Regions from separate parts of the Pseudonocardia sp. Ae331_Ps2 genome, predicted to be linked through region 2. Evidence: predicted binding sites of a transcription regulator. Region 2 holds the regulator's gene; the other holds the start of a gene.
What was found. The regulator LexA, encoded in region 2, represses DNA repair genes until DNA is damaged. The targets are predictions, from matches to a motif close to CGAACACGTGTTCG.

Region 1 (4,347 bases), 1.7 Mb from region 2:
CGACGCCCGGCCGGACGGCGGCACCTTCGGCAGGCTCGCCGTCGCCCTGCTCGAGGGCCCGCAGCGGCTGCTCGTCCCGCCGGGCTGCCTCTACGGCGTCCAGTCCGTCGCGAGCGGGACCGTCGTCGAGCTCCGCAGTGTCACCCGTCTCCCGCGGCGGGAGCGCTTCGACGTCGACCCGGACGACCCGGACCTCGCGGTCCGCTGGCTGCGCCCCCGACCGTCCCGGACACCGGGAACCGCACGGTCCTGGGCCGCCCTGATCGCCCGCCTCGGCGCCCCCGCAGGCCCCCGCCGGGACCGCGTCTCCCTCTGGTGACCCCGGGCGCCGCCCCCCGGTGTGAGGACGGGCGCATGTGAGCCGGTCGGCCCGGTCGCCGAGATCACGAATCGGTCACGTAACGTCGGTACCAGGCCGGATCGACGACGCCCCGTGCCGGACGGCGGCACGACCGTGTCTGCCGGGACACGGACGCGAGGGGTTGCCGCGGTGCTGAGCGAGCGTGAGAACCGTCGGCTGCACGAGATCGAGGTGCAGCTGCGCCGGACCGACCCGCAACTGGTCCGCCGGATCTCCGCGCTGAACACCGCGCTGCACGCCCCGGCCCGGCACGGCGGACGGCTGCTCGCCGGGTTCGCCCGCGACCGGCGCACCGTGCACGGCTCGGGGCCGTTCCCGACGATGCTGCTGGGGATCGCGCTGGTCGTGCTGCTGCTCGGCGCCGTGCTGGTGAGCGTGCCGGTCGTCGTCGCGGGGATCGTCGTGGCCGCCCTCGCGCTGGCCGTCGCGGCCACCACCGGTCCGCAGGCGCGGCCCGGCACCGCCTGACCGGCCATCCGTACACCGGCCCACCCGCACGCCGGCACGCACCGGGCCCGGGACGCACGGCGCGTCCGGCCCGGCCTCAGCCGTGGGCGAGGTCGGAGAACCGGCTGTAGTGCAGCTGGTGGGCGACGGTGATCGTCGTGGTGGGGCCGTTACGGTGCTTGGCCAGGATCAGGTCGGCCTCACCGGCACGCGGGTCGTCCTGTTCGAACGCGTCGGGACGGTGCAGCAGCACCACCATGTCCGCGTCCTGCTCGATCGAGCCGGACTCACGCAGGTCCGACAGCATCGGTCGCTTGTCGGTGCGCTGCTCGGGACCACGGTTCAGCTGGCTCATCGCCACCACCGGGACTTCGAGCTCTTTGGCCAGTAGCTTGATCTGCCGGGAGAACTCGGACACCTCCTGCTGGCGGGACTCGACCTTGCGGCCCGAGGTCATCAGTTGCAGGTAGTCCAGGATGATCAGCTTCAGGTCGTGGCGTTGCTTGAGCCGGCGGGCTTTGGCGCGGATCTCCATCAGGGTCAGGTTCGGGGAGTCGTCGATGAACAGCGGCGCCTCGGAGATCTCCGACATCCGCCGCGCCATCCGCGTCCAGTCCTCGTCCGACATCCGGCCGGCGCGCATGTCGGCCAGCCGGATCCGGGCCTCCGCCGACAGCAGACGCATGACGATCTCGGACTTGCTCATCTCCAGCGAGAAGAACGCGCTGGTCATGCCGTTCTTGATGGAGCAGGAGCGGGCGAAGTCCAGCCCCAGGGTCGACTTGCCCAGACCCGGCCGGGCCGCGACGACGACCATCTGGCCCGGGTGCAGACCGTTGGTGACCTGGTCGAGGTCGGCGAAGCCGGTCGGCACGCCCGTGGACTGGCCGCCCCGGGAGGCGATCGCGTCGATCTCGTCCATGGTGGGCTGGAGCAGCTCCTCCAGCACCGTGTAGTCCTCGGTGGTGGTGCGCTCGGTGACCTCGTAGACCGCGGCCTGGGCCCGGTCCACCGCGTCGTCGACGTCGCCGCCGTCGGCGCCGTGGTAGCCGAGCTGCACGATCCGGGTGCCCGCCTCGACCAGCCGACGCAGGACCGCCTTCTCGCCGACGATCTCGGCGTAGTACGCCGCGTTCGCCGCGGTGGGCACGGTGGCGATGAGGGTGTGCAGGTAGGGCGCGCCGCCGAGGCGGACCAGCTCACCGCGCCGCTGCAGCTCCGCCGAGACGGTCACCGCGTCCGCGGGCTCGCCACGGCTGTAGAGGTCCAGGATCGTCTCGTAGACGGTCTGGTGGGCCGGCCGGTAGAAGTCCTCCGGCTGCAGCACCTCCACGACGTCGGCGATCGCGTCCTTGCTCAGCAGCATGCCGCCGAGCACCGACTGTTCGGCCGTGAGGTCCTGCGGCGGCTGACGGTCGAACGTCGCGCTCTCGCCGGATCCGGACGCCTTCTCGCCGTCACGGACCGCACGGGGCTTGTTGCCGGGACGATCGTCCGTCAGAGCCATACGCAGCGTCACCCCCGGTGGACACAGTACCGAACGCACGTTCGACGCGCGAGTGGTGCTTACCGCCCACTCGCGACCGTCGTCGGTGATCTGCCGGCCGGCGTGGTGCCCGACGGACCGCGGCGGGCGCGACCCGGGGAGCACGGCGCTCGCGTACCGGCACGACCGACAGTAGGTCGGCCGCAGGGCCCGTGGCGAACCGGCCTGGTGATCGAATTGGGGATGAACTGTGCACGGATGCCGCCCGTCCCGGGACCGTGCTGGGGACAACCTGGGGACAGCATCCCGGAACGGGCCGTATCCGCAGGTCAGAGGCATACTCACAGCTGTGGACAACTTTGCTCTGGCGTGTCGTCGCACGCCGCGTACGGGCGTGTCGGAGCGCCCGGCGGGCCGTTCACCGCCCGGCGCGTCCACAGGCCCGCCCGACGAGTGGATCGTCACCGGGCGGCGTGTCGGCTGCGTGACAAGGCATCCCGGTGCGGGGTCATTCGATCGGTGTCGATCGTCCACCCGGGACTGCGCACCGTGTCCGTGGCGCCCGTACGGCCGACTCCGGACACGCGAAAGGGCGGGGTCCGGAGCACATGGCTCCGAACCCCGCCCTGATCACGCTCGGTGGTCGTACGACCACCGAGCCGCTCAGCTCGCGACGACCGCGATCGGCAGCTCGGTGGTGACCTCCGGGTGCAGGCGGACCTGCACCTGGTGCTTGCCCAGGGTCTTGAGGTGACCCGGGACGTCGATGCTGCGCTTGTCCAGCAGCGGACCGCCGGCCGCCTTGACGGCGTCGACGACCTGGGCCGGGGTGATCGAGCCGAACAGGCGGCCCGTGTCGCCGGCCTTGGCCGCGACGGTCACGTTGATGTTGCGCAGCTGCGAGTCGACCTGCTGGGCGTGGCCCAGGTCGCGGATCTCGCGGGACTTCTGGGCCCGGCGGATCTGCTCGACCTGCTTCTCGGCGCCACGGGTGGCGACGACCGCGAGCTTGCGCGGCAGCAGGTAGTTGCGGCCGTAGCCGTCCTTGACCTCGACGATGTCACCCGGGGCACCCAGGTTCGGGACGTCGGCGTTGAGGATGAGCTTCATGTGTCTCCCCTTCCTCAGCGAGCGGTCGAGGTGTACGGCAGCAGGGCCACCTCGCGGGAGTTCTTGACCGCGACGGCGACGTCCCGCTGGTGCTGCCGGCAGTTGCCGGAGACCCGACGGGCACGGATCTTCCCGCGGTCGGAGATGAACTTCCGCAGCAGACCGGTGTCCTTGTAGTCGATCAGCTGGGCCTTGTCCTTGCAGAAAGCGCAGACCTTCTTCTTCGGCTTGCGCACGATGGCCTTGGCCATGGTGGTGCTCCTGGAGATCGTCCTCCGCCCGTCACGGGCGGAGAGGTACGTGGATCAGAAGGGGGGCTCGTCGTCGGACGCGGCGCCACTGCCCGCGGGCGGGGCCGAACCCCAGGGGTCGTCATAGCCGCCGCCGGAGTTGCCTCCGCCGCCGGAACCGCCACCCTGTCGGGCGCCACCGCCGTCGTAGCCACCGCCGCCGCCACCGAAGCCACCGGAGCCTCCGCCCCGGTTGACCTTGTTGACCTTGGCGGTCGCGTAGCGCAGGGACGGGCCGACCTCGTCGACCTCCATCTCCACGACGGTCCGCTTCTCGCCTTCCTTGGTCTCGAACGACCGCTGGCGCAGACGACCCTGGACCACGACGCGCGCGCCGCGGGTCAGGGACTCGGCGACGTTCTCCGCCGCCTGGCGCCAGATGTTGCAGCGCAGGAAGAGCGCCTCGCCGTCCTTCCACTCTCCGGACTGGCGGTCGAAGGTGCGCGGGGTGGACGCCACGGTGAAGTTGGCGACCGCGGCGCCGGACGGGGTGAACCGCAGCTCGGGATCCGCCGTCAGGTTGCCCACGACGGTGATGACGGTCTCGCCGGCCATGACGGCTCCAATCAGCCGGCGGCGGGCGCCGGCGTGCGGGTGACGTCCTTGCGCAGGACCTTGGTGCGCAGCACGGACTCGTTCAGACCCAGCTGGCG
Region 2 (4,347 bases):
CGGGTGGGCGGCCGCGTCCGGGGGTCGTGGCCCGCCGCCTGACCATTGTCGTCTGCCTGACCACTGTCCTCTGCCTGGCCGGTGCGCTCACGGGTGCGGCCGCGCCGCCGCCCGGGGCGCACCCGGTCTGCACCGTCGACGATCCGCGGCTGGCGGAGCTGTCCGGGCTGGTCGCGCAGGGCCCGCCCGGCGGAGCCCCGCAGCGGTACCACGCGATCGTCGACGGCGGGGGGACCGCGCGGACGTTCACCCTGGACCCGTCCGGCTGCGCAGTCACCGGAACCCGGCAGGCCGACGTCCCGGTCACCGACGTCGAGGACCTCGGGCTCGGGCCGGGCGGGGATCTCTGGCTCGCCGACACCGGTGACAACGGGGCACAGCGTGGCTCGGTCCGGCTCGTCGTGCTGCCCCCGGCCGGGCCGCCACGCGTGTACGACCTGGACTATCCGGACGGTCCGCGCGACGTCGAGGCGCTGCTGGTCGGCGACGACGGCGTGCCCCTGCTGGTGGACAAGACCACCGGGGCCGCCGGGGTGTACCGACCCGACGCACCGCTGCGCGAGGGCGGGGGCCCGGTCCCGCTGCGTCGGGTGGCACAGGTCGTGCTGCCCTGGTCGGGCACCGGTGGCGGGCCGCTCGGGGCTGCCGGATCCCGCACGATCACCGGCGGCGGGGTCTCACCGACCGTGGCCGACGGCGGACGCGCCGCCGTGCTGCGGACCTACACCGACGCCTGGGTGTTCCCGCTGCCCGTCGGCGGACCGGCGACGGCCGACGTGCTGGTCGCGGCGCTGGGCGGGGCACCACTGCCGGTGCCGTTGCCGGACGAGGCCCAGGGCGAGGCGATCGCCCCGGACGGCCGGGGTGCATTGCACTCCGGCAGCGAGGCCCGGGGCCCGACCGCGGCGGCGATCACCGTCGTCCCGGGCGCGGTGCCCGCGGCGACCGGCCCACGGGCACCGGTCGTGGCCCAGCCCGCCGAGGTGCCGGAGTACCGCACGTACCCGTCGTGGCTGCCCGCCGCGGGCGGGGCGGCGGTGCTCGCGGTGCTGCTGGTGACCGGTGCCGTCGCGATGTCCCTGCACGGACGGCGCCGCCGGTCCCGCTGACCGCGGGAACCGGGCGCCGCCGAGGAGGTCAGAGGCGGCGCAGGACCGCCACGACGCGGCCGAGGATCGACGCGTCGTCACCCGGGATCGGGTCGTAGGCGTCGTTCGCCGGCATCAGCCAGATGTGCCCGTCCTTGCGGCGGAACGTCTTCACCGTCGCCTCGCCGTCGATCATCGCGGCCACGATCTCGCACTGCTCGGCCACCGGCTGCTGACGCACGACGACCCAGTCGCCGTCGGTGATCGCGGCGTCGACCATCGAGTCACCCTTGACGTTGAGCAGGAACAGCGTGCCCTCGCCGACGATCTCGCGCGGCAGCGGGAACACGTCCTGCACGGCCTGCTCGGCCAGGATCGGGCCACCGGCGGCGATGTCGCCGATGAGCGGCACGAACGCCGGCGCCGGCCGCGCGGAACGCAGCTCGGCGGTGTCGGCGTCGGAGTCCGACCCGTCGGTGCCGGCGATCTGCTCCGGGCTGCGGACGTCGACCGCGCGGGTGCGGTTCGGGTCGCGCCGGAGGAAGCCCTTGCGCTCCAGGGTCCGGAGCTGGTGGTGCACCGACGAGGTGGACGTGAGGCCCACCGCGTCACCGATCTCGCGGACGCTGGGCGGGTAGCCGTACCGGTCCACCCAGTCCCGGATGACGGCCAGGACCTTCTTCTGCCGCGGGGTCAGGCCGCGGGTGTCGGTCGCGGGGTCGGGGAACTCCCGGACCGTCGCGGATCCCCGGTCCGCGGCGGTGCCGGTCACGCCGGGACCACCGTGTCCGGTGTCGTCCGCTGCCATCGCATTCGCCTCCTCGGGGTACTTACGGCGACGACCCTAGCCGTCGCGGGCCCGTTCGCCAAACATGCGTTCGAAGTCGCCCGGGGCGTGTCGTGGATTCCGTCGGGCCGTGGTGGTAGAACATCGCACAGGCGTTCGATCGAACACCGGTTCGATCGGTCTGGTTCGATCGGATGCCGTCCGCGTCGCCGTCCGGCCGCGCGGGGCGACCGGCAGCGGGAACGGCAGTGGGGGTGGCGATCGTGGACGCAGCGGTCATCGGGGGTATGACGGTCATCGGACGGGCTCCGGTCGGCACCGCGGCCGGCGCGGTGCGGCCCGTACCGACGCCGGGTCCCGTGCGCCGCGTGGTGGCGGCGGTGGGTGTCCTGCTGGCCTCGGCGGCCGCGGTCGTCGCGCTCGGGGTGGTCGCCGACGTCGCCGCCCACGGCCCGGCCGTGCCGCCCGCGGTCGGCGCGCCACGCTGAGAGCGTCTCCGGCACGTGCGGTGACCTGCGGAGACGCGGTTGTTGTCGGTGTCGGGTGCTACACCGCTCGTACGCCCGTTCGACCGGGCTCGGGGAAGGGCCGGTCGGGAGCGGGGGAGACGAGACCGCCCGGGGGACGGGCGGTCCGACGGCAGGAGGAACCATGCGAGAGCTCGACGAGCGGATCCGCGACCACGGCGCGGTCGGCTGCCTGACCGGTGCCCCCGCGCCCGGCACCCCCACCTCGCGCGCCCGGCGCGCCGCCCGGGAGCGGGTGCGGGCGGCGGAGGGTGTGGCCGGTCCGGCCGGTGCCGGCTCGTCGGCCGTCGCGCGCGCCGCGCACCGGTGGGCCGCCCACGGTGCACGGGAGCGCGCACTGACCGAGTCGGTCGCGCGGCACCCCGCCGCCCGTTCCCGGCGCGCCACGGCGTCCGGTGTCTCGGCAGCCGGTGTCTCGGTGCCTGGTGTCCCGGTGCCTGGTGTCTCGGCGCCCGGTGTTCCGACGTCCGGTCCGACGGCGCCTGGTCCGACGGCTCACGGTCCGACGGCTCACGGGCGTGCGGCCCGGACCGCGGCACCGGTCGGTCCGGCGGTCCCGCGTGGCGTCACCGGTGGTCCGAACGTCGCGGTCCGGACGCCCCGCTGCACCACCTCGGCGCCGGGCTCCACGGCGACCCTGGTGCGGCCCGCCCGGGTCGCGGCGCCGTCCGGTCCGCGGTCGGTGGCCGTGCCGGCGCCGCGCACGGTCCGTCCGCTGGACCGGCGTTGCCTGGTCCCGGCCCGCCCCCGCCCGGCCCGCAGCCGGGTCCGCGGGCGCCTGGAGCGGTTCCTGACCGGGGTCGCGGTGCTGCTGTGCGCCACGACCGCGGTGGTGGCGCTCGGGCTGCTGGGCGACGCGGCGGCGGGCTGGAACGCCCCCGCGGCCGCCGTGCCGTCGGTCGGTGCCGTGCGCTGAGGAGTGTCGGGGCCGCGGTGCGGTCTCGTGGGCTGGGCCGGTGGCCCGGAGTGGTGCCGGCGTGTCCGGCCCGGGTCATGCAGTGGTGCGGTGCCGACGTGTCGGGCTCCCGGGGCGGAGCCGGTCGGGCGTGCCGTGGTGCGGTGCCGGCGCGGCGACCGTGGTCACGGCGGTGGCGGTGCGGTGACGGTGTGGAGCGATCCGGCGCCGTGTCGGCGTCGCATCGGGTGACGGCATGCGCCGGGCCGGCACGCGGATGTCGGGCGGCGGTCGCCGGGATGTCGCCGGATCGTCGGCGGTGAGCCGCCGGGCGCGTCGGCAGGGCGTGTCCCCGCATCGGGTGGCCGCCGGTCGCGGTCCCCGCGGCGCGACGGACGGCGCCGCGCGTGACGTTCCTCGGCGCCACCAGCGCCGATGTCCCCCTCCATGATCGTCGGCGACGAGCCGGTCGCGGAACGTGGTGTGCAACGCTCGGATCCCGATCGGGCGAAGCTCGGCGCGGCGTGGGCCCCGGGATGGCGGACCCCTAGATGTAGGGGTTACATTGACGTTGTTCCGCCACTGGTTGGGGGGATGGATTGCTGCGGAGAGTTTCCGGAACGTTACGGGAGAGGGTGTGAGCGTCCATGCGCTGCCCGTTCTGCCGGCACCCGGATTCCCGCGTGATCGACTCACGGACCGCCGACGACGGGACCTGCACCCGTCGGCGCCGGTCCTGCACCTCGTGCGGACGCCGGTTCACCACGGTCGAGGAGGCCGTGCTCGCCGTCGTCAAGCGCAGCGGGGTGACCGAGCCCTTCAGTCGACAGAAGGTCGTCAGCGGGGTTCGGCGGGCGTGCCAGGGCCGGCCGGTCGACGAGGACGACCTGCAGCAGCTCGCCCACCGGGTCGAGGAGACCGTGCGGGCACGCGGGGCGGCGGAGCTTCCCAGCCACGAGGTCGGACTGGCGATCCTCGGGCCGCTGCGTGAGCTCGACGAGGTCGCGTACCTGAGATTTGCGAGCGTCTATCGCTCCTTCTCCTCCATCG

Region 1: a site for LexA is predicted at 2,346-2,359, ahead of dnaB (replicative DNA helicase). Genes of this name have one in related genera too.

Annotation. Positions count from the first base shown of each region.
Region 1 covers NZ_MCIM01000001.1:2,077,793-2,082,139, forward strand. Annotated here, with positions in the region: gene Ae331Ps2_RS31890 (dTDP-4-dehydrorhamnose 3,5-epimerase family protein) at 1-319, shown strand, start outside; gene Ae331Ps2_RS09930 (DUF3040 domain-containing protein) at 491-829, shown strand; gene dnaB (replicative DNA helicase) at 906-2,315, opposite strand; gene rplI (50S ribosomal protein L9) at 2,958-3,404, opposite strand; gene rpsR (30S ribosomal protein S18) at 3,419-3,655, opposite strand; gene Ae331Ps2_RS09950 (single-stranded DNA-binding protein) at 3,710-4,249, opposite strand; gene rpsF (30S ribosomal protein S6) at 4,261-4,347, opposite strand, start outside.
Region 2 covers NZ_MCIM01000001.1:390,530-394,876, reverse strand. Annotated here, with positions in the region: gene Ae331Ps2_RS01955 (hypothetical protein) at 27-1,109, shown strand; gene lexA (transcriptional repressor LexA) at 1,138-1,896, opposite strand; gene Ae331Ps2_RS01945 (hypothetical protein) at 2,139-2,363, shown strand; gene Ae331Ps2_RS01940 (hypothetical protein) at 2,527-3,318, shown strand; gene nrdR (transcriptional regulator NrdR) at 3,945-4,347, shown strand, end outside.